Linked DNA regions of Nitrosospira lacus. The protein of the gene in region 3 binds, or shares a complex with, the protein of the main gene of each other region. Links are inferred from orthologs where the notes say so. Each region holds a gene or a part of one and is shown on either strand. Other genes may lie near its edges. The genes, in order: pnp, eno and EBAPG3_RS12660.

The links.
Region 1: the proteins of EBAPG3_RS12660 (region 3) and pnp are in contact, whole or in part, in a cryo-EM structure (PDB 9QH0), measured with the Escherichia coli proteins. The link is inferred for Nitrosospira lacus from one-to-one orthologs.
Region 2: the proteins of EBAPG3_RS12660 (region 3) and eno are in contact, whole or in part, in a solved structure (PDB 2FYM), measured with the Escherichia coli proteins. The link is inferred for Nitrosospira lacus from one-to-one orthologs.

What each region holds. Positions count from the first base shown.
Region 1 is NZ_CP021106.3:807,293-812,481, forward strand. Bases 2,213-5,189 are described here. They hold pnp (polyribonucleotide nucleotidyltransferase), read left to right. Parts: upstream 2,213-2,635; coding sequence 2,636-4,744; downstream 4,745-5,189. Other genes in these bases: rpsO (30S ribosomal protein S15), read left to right, coding at 2,229-2,498; dksA (RNA polymerase-binding protein DksA), read right to left, coding at 4,864-5,189. In the rest of the region: shc (squalene--hopene cyclase), read left to right, coding at 1-1,286; EBAPG3_RS03605 (phosphorylase family protein), read left to right, coding at 1,283-2,014. UniProt on the Escherichia coli protein: Involved in mRNA degradation. Catalyzes the phosphorolysis of single-stranded polyribonucleotides processively in the 3'- to 5'-direction. Also involved, along with RNase II, in tRNA processing.
Region 2 is NZ_CP021106.3:1,738,257-1,743,372, reverse strand. The notes cover bases 2,213-5,116. They hold eno (phosphopyruvate hydratase), read right to left. Parts: upstream 4,355-5,116; coding sequence 3,071-4,354; downstream 2,213-3,070. Other genes in these bases: EBAPG3_RS07735 (CTP synthase), read right to left, coding at 4,656-5,116; ftsB (cell division protein FtsB), read right to left, coding at 2,452-2,778. Also shown: EBAPG3_RS07770 (response regulator), read left to right, coding at 1-202; nickel-responsive transcriptional regulator NikR, read right to left, coding at 269-730; EBAPG3_RS07760 (YaeQ family protein), read left to right, coding at 1,057-1,608; EBAPG3_RS07755 (LapA family protein), read right to left, coding at 1,716-2,102. UniProt on the Escherichia coli protein: Catalyzes the reversible conversion of 2-phosphoglycerate (2-PG) into phosphoenolpyruvate (PEP). It is essential for the degradation of carbohydrates via glycolysis.
Region 3 is NZ_CP021106.3:2,777,534-2,783,052, reverse strand. The notes cover bases 2,213-5,519. They hold EBAPG3_RS12660 (Rne/Rng family ribonuclease), read right to left. Parts: upstream 5,215-5,519; coding sequence 2,413-5,214; downstream 2,213-2,412. In the rest of the region: EBAPG3_RS12670 (alpha-amylase family glycosyl hydrolase), read right to left, coding at 1-1,376; EBAPG3_RS12665 (low molecular weight protein-tyrosine-phosphatase), read left to right, coding at 1,644-2,144. UniProt on the Escherichia coli protein: Endoribonuclease that plays a central role in RNA processing and decay. Required for the maturation of 5S and 16S rRNAs and the majority of tRNAs. Also involved in the degradation of most mRNAs.

The DNA.
Region 1 (5,189 bases), 2.0 Mb from region 3 along the record:
AGCGGGGTTATTTTTCGGTCCGCACGCGATTGAATCGGTTATTTTTGCTGATTGAGCGCATCGCCTCGCCTTTCGAGCCATTCATTCCACCTTTTCTGCGTCGCATCGCATTAAAGCGTGCGGAGCACTGGATAGTGGAGCGGCTTAACGGTGAGTGCGGACTGGGAGCGATCTTTCCGGCGATGGTAAATGCCAGCGAAGCGCTGGCATTGCTGGGCTATCCCTATGAGCATCCGTATCGAGAGCAATGCCGCAGGGCACTCAGGGGACTGCTGGTGGATGAAGGCGAACGCGTATGGTGTCAGCCATGCACATCGCCGGTATGGGATACCGTGTTGACGAGTCTTGCATTACAGGAGGGTATGGGTATAGACGAGAAGCCCATCCGCAAGGCTCTCGACTGGCTGATTCCCAATCAGATACTCGACGCACCCGCCGACTGGCAGGAAGAGCATCCCGGCCTGAGCGGCGGTGGATGGGCTTTTCAGTACGCCAACCCTCATTACCCGGATCTGGATGACACCGCTGCGGTTGGATGGGCATTGCATCAGGCGGATCCGCAAGCTTATCGCGAAAGCATCGTACGCGCGGCGGACTGGCTCGCGGGCATGCAGTCCAGCAACGGTGGTTTTGCGGCTTTCGACAGCGACAATACCTATTACTACCTGAACGAAATTCCGTTTGCCGACCATGGTGCCCTGCTTGATCCCCCCACCAGCGACGTCACTGCCCGCTGTACAGGTTTTCTGGCGCTACACGGTGACTCCCGGCATAAGGATGCGGTGGAACGGGGGTTGGCCTACCTGTTCCGCGAGCAGGAGCCCAGCGGAGCTTGGTTCGGGCGCTGGGGGAGCAATTATATATACGGTACTTGGTCGGTACTGGAAGCTTTCCGGTTGGCGCGTGTGGATTCTGGACACCTTGCTGTTCGCCGCGCGGTACAGTGGTTAAAATCCGTGCAACGCGATGATGGAGGCTGGGGTGAGGGCAACGATTCGTACTCGGAACCCCAAAAAGCGGGATATTTCGAGACGAGTACATCTTTCCAGACGGCTTGGGCGCTGCTCGGTCTGATGGCAGCAGGTGAGGGACAAAGCCATGAAGTATCACGTGGCATAGCCTACCTGTTGCATGAGCAGGATAGCGATGGCCTGTGGCATGAACCCTGGTTTACCGCCCCGGGCTTCCCGCGAGTTTTCTATCTTAAATATCATGGGTACACGAGTTATTTTCCGTTGTGGGCTTTGGCTAGATTTCAGGCGCTGACCCGGAAACCTCCTGCGTGAAGGGAGTGGGTATCGTCACCGCAATGCGGGTGGAGGCTCGGTGCGTTACTTCACTCCACTTGCCGTTTAACAAAAGAATCAGCCTGGGAGAAAGCGCGGCGATATGGCTCTGCGGTATAGGCGCGGAGGCGGCTCGCGAAGCGGCGGACGGCCTGAGAGCAGGCGGGGCTACTGCCCTCATGAGTTTCGGGCTTGCCGGCGCATTGGATTCCAGTCTGCGGCCGGGCGATCTGGTGTTGCCAGAGTCGATTTATGGCGGACGCTTATTGCCCATTGATTTGGGCTGGCGTGCTCGCCTGCGGCAGCGACTTCCCGCCCGCTTGAGGGTGGCGGGTGGCATGCTGGCGGCGAGTACGCAGATGCTGACTTCAGCAACCGCAAAGCGTGAATTGGCACAGGCTACTGGAGCTTGTGCAGTGGATATGGAAAGCGGCGCAGTGGCGGAGGCCGCCGCGCATGCCGGGTTGCCATTCCTGACGGTGCGCGCAATCTCGGACCCGGTGGAGTTTTCACCCCCTTCGATTCTGCTTGGCGCGATACGCCGCGACGGAAGTCCCGACTTGGCGCGCCTGCTGCCGTTATTGCTGCGGCGATCCGTGACGCTCGGCACGTTACTTCGTCTCGGGGTGGATTCCCGTGCTGCGTGCTCCACGTTAGCCACAGTGGTACGCTACGCAGACAGAGAAATGGGGCTCGCCTCGACGCGTTCCGCTCTTGAAACGGATTAGCGTGGAGAAAAATATGGAAATCCTGGGCGAATTCCTGCCACGCAAGTGGATTGCATCATTTATGGTAAAAAATATTTCATCATGGAAAATCAATGGGTGCCGCTTATTCAAATCACATCAGCAATAAAATAAAGTCATCAAATTGCTTGAGAATTCACGCTGTTAAAGAGTAAAATACCGGCCTTTCGTATCAGGCATTTAATGGAGAGTACGCATGCCAATCACAACCGATCAAAAAGCACAAGTGGTGCGCGAGTATCAGCGTGCCGTTGGAGATACGGGTTCTCCCGAAGTGCAAGTGGCGTTATTGACCACTCGTATCAATGATCTGGCAAATCATTTCAAGGCGCACGTCAAGGATCATCACTCCCGTCGCGGGTTATTGCGTATGGTCAGCCGCCGCCGCAAGTTGCTCGATTACCTCAAGCGCAGCAGCACTGATAGTTATCGTACGTTGATCGAGCGTCTCGGCTTGCGGAAATAGATTATCGATCCCTGATACGGGGAACTGCGGAGCACATGAAAACTCTTGTCCTTGCGATAGACGATAGGACGCATTTCATGCTGGAACGGATTAATCGCAGCAGGCGGGAACGATTTTTTCAAAAAAAGGGTAGTTAATTGAAATCAATCAAGAAAAGTATTACCTATGGGCGTCATCAACTAACGCTGGAGACCGGGGAGATAGCAAGACAAGCGCACGGGGCGGTGATGGTTACCATGGACGACACCGTGGTGCTGGTGACTGCGGTGGGCGCAAAAAATGCCAAGCAGGGTCAAGATTTTTTTCCGTTGACGGTGGATTACCAGGAAAGAAGCTATGCCGCGGGTAGAATACCCGGCAGTTTCTTTAAGCGTGAAGGCCGTCCTTCCGAAAAAGAAATTCTTACTTCCCGCCTTATTGATCGTCCCATCCGTCCCCTGTTTCCAGAACGTTTTTACAATGAAGTACAGATCGTGGCCACCGTCCTATCATCCGATAACGAGGTGGACGCGGATATACCCGCGCTGGTAGGCGCCTCGGCTGCGCTTGTGCTTTCCGGCATCCCCTTCGATGGTCCTATTGGCGCCGCGCGAGTCGGTTATATCAACGGGGAGTATGTCCTGAATCCCACCACGACCGAACTGAAGCAAACCCAGTTGAATCTGGTGGTAGCGGGTACGCAACAAGCTGTGCTGATGGTGGAATCTGAAGCATTGGAATTATCCGAAGACATCATGCTGGGGGCGGTCATGTACGGTCATCAGCAAATGCAGGCGGTAATCAGCGCCATCAATGAATTGGCCGACGAGGCAGGTGTTACCGCATGGGACTGGATACCTGCGGAAACGGATACCGCGCTGACCGATAAAATTGCGGAGCTGGCGGAAAAGGATTTGCGCGGTGCATTCCAATTGAAGCAGAAACAGGCAAGATCCGAGGCCATAGATAACATCTGGAGAAAAGTTTTTGCTGAAGTCGGAGTCGACACAGAAGATGGGCCGGATGGGCAGGCTGTAAAGGAGGCTTGCTTTGCTCTCGAATCAAAAATAGTGCGTTCCCAGATTCTCGATGGCGAGCCTCGCATAGATGGGCGAGATACGCGTACCGTTCGTCCCATTACGATCCGCAATGGTTTGTTACCCCGCACTCATGGCTCCGCCTTGTTTACTCGCGGAGAAACCCAAGCGCTGGTGATTGCAACCTTGGGCACAGGGCGGGACGAACAAAAAATCGATGCCTTGCAGGGAGATTATTCCGAGCGTTTCATGCTTCACTACAATATGCCGCCCTATGCAACGGGCGAAACGGGTCGTGTAGGCACGCCCAAGCGCCGCGAAATCGGGCATGGACGGCTGGCCAAAAGAGCCTTGGTTGCGGTACTGCCTTCTGCCGAGGAGTTTGGGTATTCGCTAAGGGTCGTATCGGAGATTACCGAGTCGAATGGTTCGAGTTCCATGGCGTCGGTCTGCGGTGGCTGTCTTGCGTTAATGGATGCTGGCGTGCCATTGAAAGCGCATGTGGCGGGTATTGCCATGGGGCTCATTAAAGAGGGCAACCGCTTTGCGGTGCTGACCGATATTCTCGGGGATGAAGATCACTTGGGTGATATGGACTTCAAAGTGGCGGGTACCGAGAAAGGTATCACCGCCCTGCAGATGGATATCAAGATTCAGGGTATCACCAAGGATATTCTGCTTGCCGCGCTGATACAGGCCAAGGAAGGACGCATCCACATTCTTCAAATTATGAAGCAGGCGCTGCCTTCAACGCGCGAAGATATTTCCGAACATGCGCCGCGTATCATTAAAATTAAAATCAATCCCGAAAAAATCCGTGATGTAATTGGCAAAGGTGGTGCGGTAATCCGTGCACTGACTGAAGAAACCGGAACTACCATCGATATCGCTGACGATGGCACCGTTATGATAGCCTGTATTAACGCCGAAGGCGGCGAGGTGGCAAAAAAACGTATTGAAGACATCACCGCCGAGGTGGAAGTGGGCAGAATATACGACGGGACCGTATTGAAACTTCTGGATTTCGGCGCGATTGTTAGCGTTCTTCCAGGCAAGGATGGTTTGTTGCATATCTCGCAAATTGCCAACGAGCGTGTCAATAGTGTCGCCGATCATCTCAAGGAAGGTCAAGCGGTGCGGGTCAAGGTCCTGGAGGCCGACGACAAGGGACGGCTACGTCTTAGCATGAAGGCAGTCGCCATGGAGGGTGCTGATAGCACTGCTTCATAAGCTCCTTTTTACGACTAGTCATAAAAAAAGCCTCTATCAGATAGAGGCTTTTTTTTCATGGAAAAGATAATTTGTGACAACAGGCAGATAATACAAACCTGTGGAAAACACCATCAATTTTATTTGGCTACTTGTTTTTCCCTTATCTCATCGAGAGTCTTGCAGTCGATGCAGAGAGTAGCAGTGGGGCGGGCTTCAAGGCGCTTCAGGCCAATTTCAATCCCGCAACTATCGCAATAACCATAATCGCCAGCGTCTATTTTGGCAATGGTCTCATCAATTTTCTTGATCAACTTGCGTTCGCGGTCACGATTGCGTAATTCCAGCGCCATATCCGACTCCTGACTGGCCCGATCGTTAGGGTCGGCAAAAATAGTCGCTTCATCCTGCATGGTATGCACCGTGCGATCTATATCCTGTCCTAATTCGGTTTTAATACCTTCCA
Region 2 (5,116 bases), 1.0 Mb from region 3 along the record:
GCCGCATTCCACGCTTTCCGATCGGGAACTCAATGTCCTCAAGCTTATCGCCCTCGGCGTATCTTTAATCGAAATTTCGCAAAAACTGGCGTTAAGCTCTAAAACCGTGAGTACTTACCGCGCCCGCATCCTGGAAAAAATGAACATGCAGAACAATGCCCAATTAATCCGCTATGTGGCCGAGCACAAATTGCTGGAATAGCCAGTTTATGCCAATATGATATCAGGTATTTGGAGCCGCTTTGCCCGTATTGCTTGATTTCGCTAATCACGCAAGAGCGGCACTATGAACATGCAGTACTGAATCAGGAGAATACTGCTCTTGTTCGATCTCGATCGGCAAAAGATGCAGCCTGCCATGCCGTACCCCGCGTGTAGCGATAATATGATTGGCAAAATCTTTTACATTCTTGATAGTCCCGCTTAGAACGGTTACTTCCAGGCAATTGTCATGATCCATGTGCACATGCATAGTCGATAGCGTGAGGTCATGATGATCATGTTGCACCGCGGTAAGCGAGCTGGCCAGTTCACTCTCATGATGACTGTATATATAGCTGAGCGTGGCAATACAGTGACCTTCGGCATGATCCTCCGAGTGGGCGGTATCAAGCAGGTCTCGTATCAGGTCACGCATGGCTTCCGAGCGATTGAAATAACCGCGCTTATGCATTACAGCATCAAACTGCTTGGCGAGTTGATTATTAAGCGATATGGTAAGACGTTCCATGTTTAACTTCTCCGGGATTTATTGGTTTGCACAATAACTTCTTTTATTGATCGGAATTTATTTTGCGCATTTATCGTTTATTCTTAGGAGTTGTGTCAGGATCGTTGGCCAGCTCGACGGCAGTCTCGGTATAAAAGTCGTCGATCGCATGCCTGAGAGCTCTGATATATGACTTGCAACCGGGTAAAAAGTAACATGCAGATCAATGAGCGTCTGTCAGGGAATGTTAAAACATGATGTAAGCGTAGATGAATGTCTTGTCAGGGATTCCCTACATGGATTAACGATTCTGAATTATCAAATAGTGCATAACGACTTCTACTAATATGGCTCTTGGAGCAACCATTTTTAAAGCCGATCTGCAAATTGCGGACCTGGATCGCAATTATTATCGGGATCACGCGCTCACGCTCGCCCGCCATCCGTCGGAAACCGATGAGCGCATGATGGTGAGATTACTGGCCTTCGCGCTCCACGCCCATGAAGCACTGTCATTTGGCAATGGTCTGAGCACATGTGATGAACCCGACCTCTGGCAAAGGGATTTGACGGGGGCCATCGAATTCTGGATAGATGTGGGCCTTCCGGATGAGAAACTGGTCCGCAAAGCCTGTGGCCGCGCCAGGCAGGTGTTCATTTACACCTATGGCGGCCGTATTGCCGACACGTGGTGGAGTCAATGCCGCGGCAAACTCGAACAGATCAGGAACCTGACCGTAATCAATCTGCCACTTGAAGCCAGCCGGGCCATCGCAAATCAGGCGCAACGCGGTATGCGCTTAAGCTGTACTATTCAGGATAAGCAAATCTGGCTTGCCGACGGCGCTGAATCCGTGCTGATCGAACTGATAACGGTAAAGAACACGCCGCCCGCCTGAATGGCGGTTTGAGTCGTTCGGCCGCCTTGCCGCACCGCAGCGAGGTAACCGCGCTCCCGTCCCGCAGCCGGCTGACAACCCCGGGGCGATCATGCATGTGTAATGATTCATTCTTCGGGTTTTCCAGGGCCTCCCAGTAACAGGGACCTTAAGCCGGGGAAGCGTTGCGGCTCTTCCTGAAGCGGTCTTGGCGCCAGCCTCTCGAGCTCGGCTTCCAGTTCGACAATACGCCGCTCCAGCACTATTTTGTCCTGTTCCAGGCGCGAAACCTGACTTCGAAGCCGCGCACGCGCCCATCGGCTCTTTATCATGCTCGGCGATGACAGCAGTCCGGCAATGAGCACCCCCAGACCCATGGCGAGCAGCAGCACCAGAGCCAGAGAACCATCAAAGCTCCACAAGGCCATGGACACCGTCACCGGCACGTTGTTCTGCAGAGCGAACCCCACAACGCCTATGGCGAGGGCAATACCCACTATTAGAAGCAGATGCATGGTTTTATCCCGCTATTTGATTGCCATCACTGGAAAGGTTTCAGTTGCCCCGGTTTTTCTGGTCGAAAGAGTATAAGGCGGATCGTCCATGAAGCAAGAATAGCAAGAATACGATGACTCTTCCATGCTGGCCACCAGGCTGTCAGACTTGAGAACCGAAGCGGAGAATCGGACTGAGAGGGAAGGACGGATTTCGGGGTGGCGGGAAAATGCCATGAATCTCGTTGCGAAGGTAATCGGGAAGACCCGGTCCAAACCAGCAACGGCCTGCTTGAATGCCGCTGGTATTGGCTTGCGCTGACGTGGCGTAAGTGCGGACTGCCCTGTAAAACAGAGGCGTATCGGCTCTTTACTGCCTCAAGGGTTCTTCACCCATCTTGTCAGCCTGCAAGGTATTTTTTTTATCTTCCAGCAGGTGGAAAAAAATTTCATCTTTCCTGATCATGCCCAGTTCGCTACGGGCACGCTCTTCGATGGCGTCGGACCCCTGCTTGAGATCGCGCACTTCCGCGTCCAGCGTGGTGTTTCGGATTTGCAATTTCTGGTTGATTTCATGCTGTGACAGCAGTTGCTGATCAAACTCCCATACTTTCAGCCAACTTCCCTTGCCCAGCCATAGCGGATACTGCAGCAGGGCAATCAAGGCAATAAGTATAAGACTCAGCAGTACTTTCACTTGAATATCTCTGGCAGTCTGTCGGACTTGAAGAATCGAAGCGAAAAAATGGCTGGGCGAGGACAGATTTTGACGATCTTGAAGGCCAATAGTTGCTCTATTGGCCGAAAAAGCGGTGAAATATGAACCGGCCAGACGCTTTGCAGCCCATTTTCTTTAAATCCGGCAGGCTGCCGGCAATCACCATTTACACGAGTGACTCCTGCCTGCCCCCCCCCCGCTTTCACCGGAACTTGCCTTGCCTGCATGCTTCAAGGAGTTGGCGCTAACTCCTTGGATTACGGGAATGCCCTTATCGCAGCTGGTAGTAGGCGCCCCGTCCCGGGTAGCTTGCGGCGTCACCGAGATCTTCCTCTATGCGCAGCAGCTGGTTGTATTTGGCCAGCCGGTCAGAGCGGGACAGCGAACCAGTCTTGATTTGCAGCGCGTTGGTGGCGACAGCGATATCAGCGATGGTGGTATCTTCGGTTTCGCCGGAACGATGCGAAATCACCGACGTATAGCCCGCCCGCTTCGCGGTCTCTATGGCGGCAAAGGTTTCGGTAAGCGTGCCGATCTGGTTGACTTTGATAAGGATGGAATTCGCGATCCCTTGTGCTATGCCTTCTTTGAGGATGCCGCTATTGGTCACGAAGATGTCATCCCCGACCAGTTGCACCGATTTTCCAAGTCTGCCGGTCAGCAGCTTCCAGCCATCCCAGTCGTGCTCGCTCATGCCGTCCTCGATGCTGATGATAGGATACTTGTCGACCCAGGAAGCGAGGTAATCGACAAATTGCGCGGAGCTCAGGCTCAATCCGTCCGATGCCAGATGGTATTTCCCGTCACGGAAGAATTCCGAGCTGGCGCAATCCAACCCGATGGCCACATCCGGGCCCGGCAAATAACCCGCCTTCTCGATGGCCTCCACGATCAGTTGCAACGCCGCCTCGTTGTTAGCCAGGCTTGGAGCGAATCCGCCTTCGTCGCCCACTGCCGTGTTAATCCCCCTGCCGTCCAGCAGGCTCTTCAATGTATGAAATATTTCGGCGCCGCAACGCAACGCTTCGCGAAAACTTTGCGCCCCCAAGGGAATAATGACGAACTCCTGCATGTCGAGCCTGTTATTGGCATGGGCACCGCCATTGACGATATTCATCATGGGCACGGGCATGGACATCGATCCGGCGCCTCCCAGATAGCGATATAAAGGCAACCCCGATTCCTCCGCCGCAGCTTTTGCCACCGCCAGTGAAACCGCAAGAACCGCGTTGGCGCCGAGTCTTGATTTATTGCCGCTGCCGTCGAGATCAATCAGCGTCCGGTCAATAAAAGTCTGCTCCATGGCATCCAGCCCCATGATGGCTTCGGCAATCTCGGTATTGACGTTTTCCACCGCTTTCAACACGCCCTTGCCGAAATAGCGCTGAGCATCCCCATCGCGCAATTCGACCGCTTCCCGAGTACCGACGGACGCGCCGGAAGGCACGGCAGCCCTCCCCAGTACGCCGGATTCGAGCAACACATCCGCTTCAACGGTGGGGTTGCCGCGTGAATCAAGAATTTCACGCGCGATGACATCTACAATTGCACTCATACTGTTTTTCCCTGGGTCATTTATTTAAATTTATTAAGTTTTCCGTAGGATGGGTGGCGTCCAGTGCAACCCATCATTCAGCTTGTTTCAACCCTCACCGTCCCGTCGCTTGCTTCATCCCTTCCGGCTCAAGCCTTGAGGCAGACCGGCTTCAGCGTAACGGCGGGGCATGCAAGGGGATCAGTCGGCGATGTGGCGCAAGTTTTGACGGGCAACGACCGTGCATTACCCATCCTGCATGGGCACCAGACCGGAATGGTTCATAGGCAATATATAAAACTTTATTAAAACTGTTGGGTACTTAGGCGATGTTTTTCAATTTACCTGGAGCTATCGCCTCTGACGCGACATGCTTTTCCGCGAAATCAATGGCCGCTTTGATAAATGCCGTGAACAATGGATGACCCGATTTGGGCGTGGAGGTAAATTCCGGATGGAACTGGCAGGCGACGAACCAGGGATGCTCGGTTTGCGGCAACTCGACCATTTCACATAAGCCTTCCCCCGCCGACACGGCGCCTATGCGCAGCCCCGCCTGCTCCAATCGGGGAATATATTCATTGTTGACTTCATAACGATGGCGATGGCGTTCTATGATTTTATCCGCTCCATAAATTTTCCTTACCAGCGATCCGTCTTTCAGCACGCATTCCTGTCCGCCCAGCCGCATGCTGCCACCGAGATCCGACTTGGCGTCGCGAACTTCCAGTTGTCCCTCACGCGTATGCCATTCGGTGGTCAGGGCAATGACCGGGTAGGGGG
Region 3 (5,519 bases):
CCCATTCGATCGCTCAGTTGCCACATTTGTCCTTCGAGGCCGATCCACGGAATTACGACATAACACTGGCTTTGGTGATCCGAGTAGTTGACTGCAACCAAGCTCCTTTCTCCGTCCTTTCCAATCCAGGAATAGGCGACGAAGCAGTCTGAGGTCCAGTTGCCATCCCAAGCGGGACGGCACTCGAGCAACCGCCACTCGCCTTCTCGAAAGACCGGAACTCGCACGCACTCAAGCAGTGCCGCATAGAATTCGGCGAGAGCATGATCCACTGGCTCCGCCGGTCTCCGCCGCAAATGGACCGGAACTCGTATCTTGCAGCCCTCGAATTGCCCCTGATGGAAAAAACGCAATCCCGGTGCCAGATACGTGATGATCGCCGCCGGGCGGTGGGTTTCCGGAGAGAAGGCTGCCGCCGCGCGCGGCTCGTCATGGTTTTCAAGGAAACGCACCAGTTTGTCCTGGAAATTCAGGCTGGTCAGGAAGTGTTTCCGTAGCGGGGGTACGTGCATTTCATGCAGATGATCATAAAGCCGCTTGTCATAGGTATAGTCAAATCCCTGCTGTTGGAGCATCGATTCCAGGTCCCAGTACACTTCGGCGAGAAATAGAAAATCCGTGATTTCATCACGAACGGTCTTTGTCACCCATGGCCAAAAGGGCTCCGCGGCAATCCCCCATGTCCTTTCGAAGACTTCGGGCAGCACCAGCATCGCCATATCGCAGCGCACGCCGTCGCATTGGGTGGCGATTCTCCGCAATTCCCTGTTCATGGCCTGCCGGACGGCGGGGTTGCCGTAGTTCAACTGGAGTGTGTCCGGCCAGCCAGCGAAATAAGGATCGCGCCCATGGGCAAGAATAAGTTCTCCTTCACTCGTCTCTGTCCGGCAATAATTATGTGGTTCAGCAGCCAGCTGTTTCTTGCTTCCCCAGACATAGTAATCCGGGTGCTCACTTACCCAGGGATGATCGAGTGCAGTATGGTTCGGTACGAAATCGAGAATCAGGCGCAGGCCGCGGTTTCCAAGGCGCTGACGGAGCCGGTCGAGAGCCTCGTTTCCACCAAATTCATCATGCACCCGATAGTCTTGAATCGCGAAGCAGGAACCACAGATATCAGATGGGCGTAAGTCGGGGAGTATCTGATGAAATTCCTTCAGCCATTCCGAGTTGGACTTCGACACTCGTCGGCCAGCGGGTCCTGTCTGCCAGACCCCGAGGAACCAGATCAAGTCGAAGCCAGCCTGGACCCATTCGTCCAGCGCACGGTCCGGAATGTCATCCAGAGTCGCCGGATGAGCTAACCCGGCGGCGTGCTCCGACAAATAAACACGAGTGTTGACCTGAAACAGGGAGGGATATCGGGGGCGGGGCATAGGCTTTATCTTACTTCTCGATTTATTCCTTGCCCAGCGTGGTCATTGCATGCTGATTATCCCTGACAAGGTCGCGATCAGGAAGCTTGTGCCGCAGGGCATGCGGCCGGACGTTCTGGTCCACCCAAATTATCTCTCATCTTTGGTACACTTTGGAATGGGCACAGCTCTCTCATAAGCAAGCAGGTGTGAATCAGATTCATGAGGAACTTGCATACCCTGTGCCGGGTGTGAAAAATGGATTGTAACGTATTGATTGGAAATATGATGATTAAAGTTCTTTTTGTCTGCATGGGCAATATTTGCCGTTCACCCACTGCGGAGGCGGTGTTCAGACACCAGGTCAGGGCCGCCGGTTTTGAAGAAGCGGTTCATATCGATTCCGCCGGTACCCATGATTTTCACATTGGCGAACCGCCGGATGAAAGGGCCCAAAGAGCAGCCGTGCGCCGAGGCTATGACGCCAGGGAATTACGTGCACGGCAGATACATGAGAGGGATTTCGAGGTTTATCATTATATTCTGGCGATGGACAGGGGGAATCTTGCCGTACTCAAGCGGGAATGCCCGCCTCAATACAGCCACAAGCTAGGGCTGCTGATGCAATATAGCAAACAGTTTTCTGAAGGTATAACAGAGATACCCGATCCTTATTTTGGTGGACAACAGGGCTTTGAGCACGTCCTGAATTTGGTAGAGGAAGCGGGGCGTGGGCTGCTTGATGAAATTCGCAATGAAAAAGGAATAAAACCTGAATTCCGCAGTTAGCCGCTTATCTGTTTGTTTAGCGCGATGATTCGTAAAGATTCCTTGCGCCAATTGATTCTTATCTTTTGAGCGGTCCCTTGGGAGCAATTGCATAATCCATCTGCTGCAAGACTCTTCACGGTGAGATAAAAGGTGGAAGCAATTCTCCGCCTTTTATCTCCTTGGGACAAACTCCCTCCGCCTGCGGCGTTGCAACAGCCGACGCATTATGAATAATGTACCGCCCCCTTGGGGAGGGGGTTGTTTATCTACTGATAAGGATGCTTATCTATTTATGTGTCTCGATCTGTACTAACGGTTCATCATGTTCCACTAATGGTGTTGGAGCAGGTCTTTTGCGCCGCCGCTCCGCCGGAGCCGGTTCGTCCACCACATTGGCCTCCGTGGGTCTTATTTTTTCCGGAGTGGTCTCTATCATTATCAACCCACTTTCAGCCAGATTCGGTGTTTCGGCTGCATGCGGTGCTTGATGCTGCGGGGATTGTACCCGTTCCGGTACGAATGTTGACTGGATCATTGGCACAGGAATTTCATCCTCTACTTCCGCTTCATTCTTGAAGGGTTTCAGGACCGCGGTGGCGGAAGAGGGCGCATTGGCTGACGAAGGCTCCAGAACGGATTCCTGCGTGGGCGGCTGTATGCCTGACGCGGTTTCCGGCTCAACCAGTATCGGAATACTGCGCGGTTCCAATGATTCATCCTGTACTGCTGGCTCCGCTGCCGGGGGTATAGTCTTCTCCATTTGCAATGATGCGGGAGTGGTTGTGGTTTCCGGTTCTGGGCGCAACTCCATTGCAGGCGAAGAAGAAGCAACAATAGGCTCTGATGTCTCCTGTATGGGTTCAGGAATAGCGACTGCCGTCGGTGGAAGGCTTTTTTCGAGCGTAGCCTGACTGCCCGCCTGCTGTGGAGGGAGGTCTCGCCCACCGGCTTGTTTACTTTCGTGCGGAATGCGTTCTGAGCGTTCACCCCGATCACGCTGTCTTCCGCCACGACGCCGGCGGCGTCCGCCGTCCTCGCTTTGCTGCAAGGAATCTTCGGTCGCTGGTCGCTCTTCCCCCGCAGATAACTTGGCGTCGATCCGAATTTTCTCTTCACGCGGTGCGCGCTGCTGTTTTTTTTGAGCGGATCGTTCGCCCTGAAGTTTGGCTTCGCCACGCTCGGGCCGCTGAGCCGCTGTTTCCCTGGCTGGACCCGAAACACCCGGAGCCTCGCCGCCGCGCTCGTCACGTGCGCGCTGATTGCCACGTGGCAGTTTTTCATTGTAATCACCATCGCGTCCCTCACGGACGCGATCGCGTCGCCCGCGTCCGCGCTCCGGCCGCTGGGGGTGGGTCGTGACCTGTTCCGGGTGAACTTTCCTTTCTTCACCACTCATTTGCTTGAACCAGCCAAATATCTTATCCAGAAACGAGAGTTGCTGGGGTTCCCGGTGCGGCGGTTTTTGCTCGCGCACCGGAGCCGGCTGTGATGGCGTGATGCCGCGCACCGCTGCCTGCTGCCGTGCGGGTTTGGCTTCCTGTGCGGCCGACGGCAGAGCAATTTCCTGTGCCGGTTTCTCTACCATTTGATAGCTGGTTTGAACTTCACCAAGCTTTACATCGTCATGGCGCAAACGGGTGATATTGTAGTTCGGTGTCTCCAGGTGAATGTTTGGAATTAATATGACATTTACCTTCAATCGTGCTTCGATGGCATGTATTTCCGCCCGTTTTTCATTCAGCAGATAGGTGGCGACATCAACCGGTACCTGGGCGTGAAGCACGGCGGTGTTCTCCTTCATCGCCTCCTCCTGGATGATCCGGAGGATATGCAATGCGGAGGAATCGGTACCACGAATGTGTCCTGTGCCATGGCAACGCGGGCAAGAAATGTAACTGCTCTCACCCAGCGAAGGGCGCAAGCGCTGGCGCGACAATTCGAGCAGGCCAAAACGGGAAATCTTACCCATCTGCACGCGAGCACGATCATAACGTAGTGATTCATGCAGCCGATTCTCCACCTCCCGCTGATTGCGCGTGATTTCCATATCGATAAAGTCAATTACCACCAATCCGCCCAAGTCACGCAGGCGCAATTGCCGTGCAATTTCATCGGCGGCCTCCAAATTGGTGTTCAGCGCGGTTTGCTCGATATCGGATCCGCGCGTGGCACGTGCGGAATTTACATCGACCGATACCAAGGCTTCGGTATGGTCGATAACGATTGCGCCGCCCGAGGGTAGCGTCACCTGGCGTGAATAGGCCGTTTCAATTTGGTGCTCGATCTGGAAACGTGAAAATAACGGTACATCGTCGCGATAGAGCTTGACGCGGCTAACGTTGGCGGGCATGACATGACTCATGAACTGACAGGCCTGCTCATAGATGCTTTCGGTATCAATCAGGATTTCGCCGATCTCCTGATGAAAGTAATCACGGATGGCGCGGATCACAAGACTGCTTTCCTGGTAAATCAGGAAAGCGCCGCTTTGATTTTTTGAGGCATCTTCAATGGCCCGCCACAGTTGTAGCAGATAATTCAGATCCCACTGCAGTTCTTCTTCACTGCGTCCTATTCCCGCGGTGCGGGCGATAATACTCATGCCCGGAGGGACATTCAATTGTGACATTACGTCACGCAGTTCCGCCCGATCTTCGCCTTCGATGCGGCGTGACACACCGCCGCCGCGCGGATTGTTGGGCATCAGAACCAGATGGCGGCCCGCCAGCGAGATATAGGTAGTAAGCGCAGCACCTTTAGTTCCGCGTTCGTCCTTATCCACCTGTACGATGAGTTCCTGACCTTCATGGAGCACATCCTGAACGCGAACACGGGCCGGATCGGCATTGTCCTTGAAGTAAGAGCGGGAAATTTCCTTGAATGGAAGAAAACCGTGGCGTTCGCCGCCATACTCAACAAAGGCGGCTTCGAGACTGGGCTCGAGACGGGTGATGACTGCCTTGTAAATATTGCTCTTGCGTTGTTCCTTGCCGGCGGATTCAATGTCGAGATCAATAAGCTTCTGACCGTCTACAATGGCGACACGGAGTTCTTCCGGCTGTGTCGCATTAAATAACATACGTTTCATTTTATGCCTCCCGCGCTCTGGTCACGGGCAGACAGCCTACGCGCGAGGGAGACTGTGTCCGACGCACGTATACGAGAACTTTTTTAGTCAGGCAACTTTGATCATGGTGTCGGGCTGCTTGTTAAAGATGACTATTTCTCTGGCTTGTCACTGGGGGTCCTGCTTTCTTTCCAAGCAGAACCGGAAAATTAAGTTTCAATCAGGTTTCGACTATGGCTATTCCGGCAAGCGGACGCTACGAAACTGAAAACTGAAATCTACGTGTGCTTTGAGCGCGCAAATCAATTACCATCGCTACTTTATTG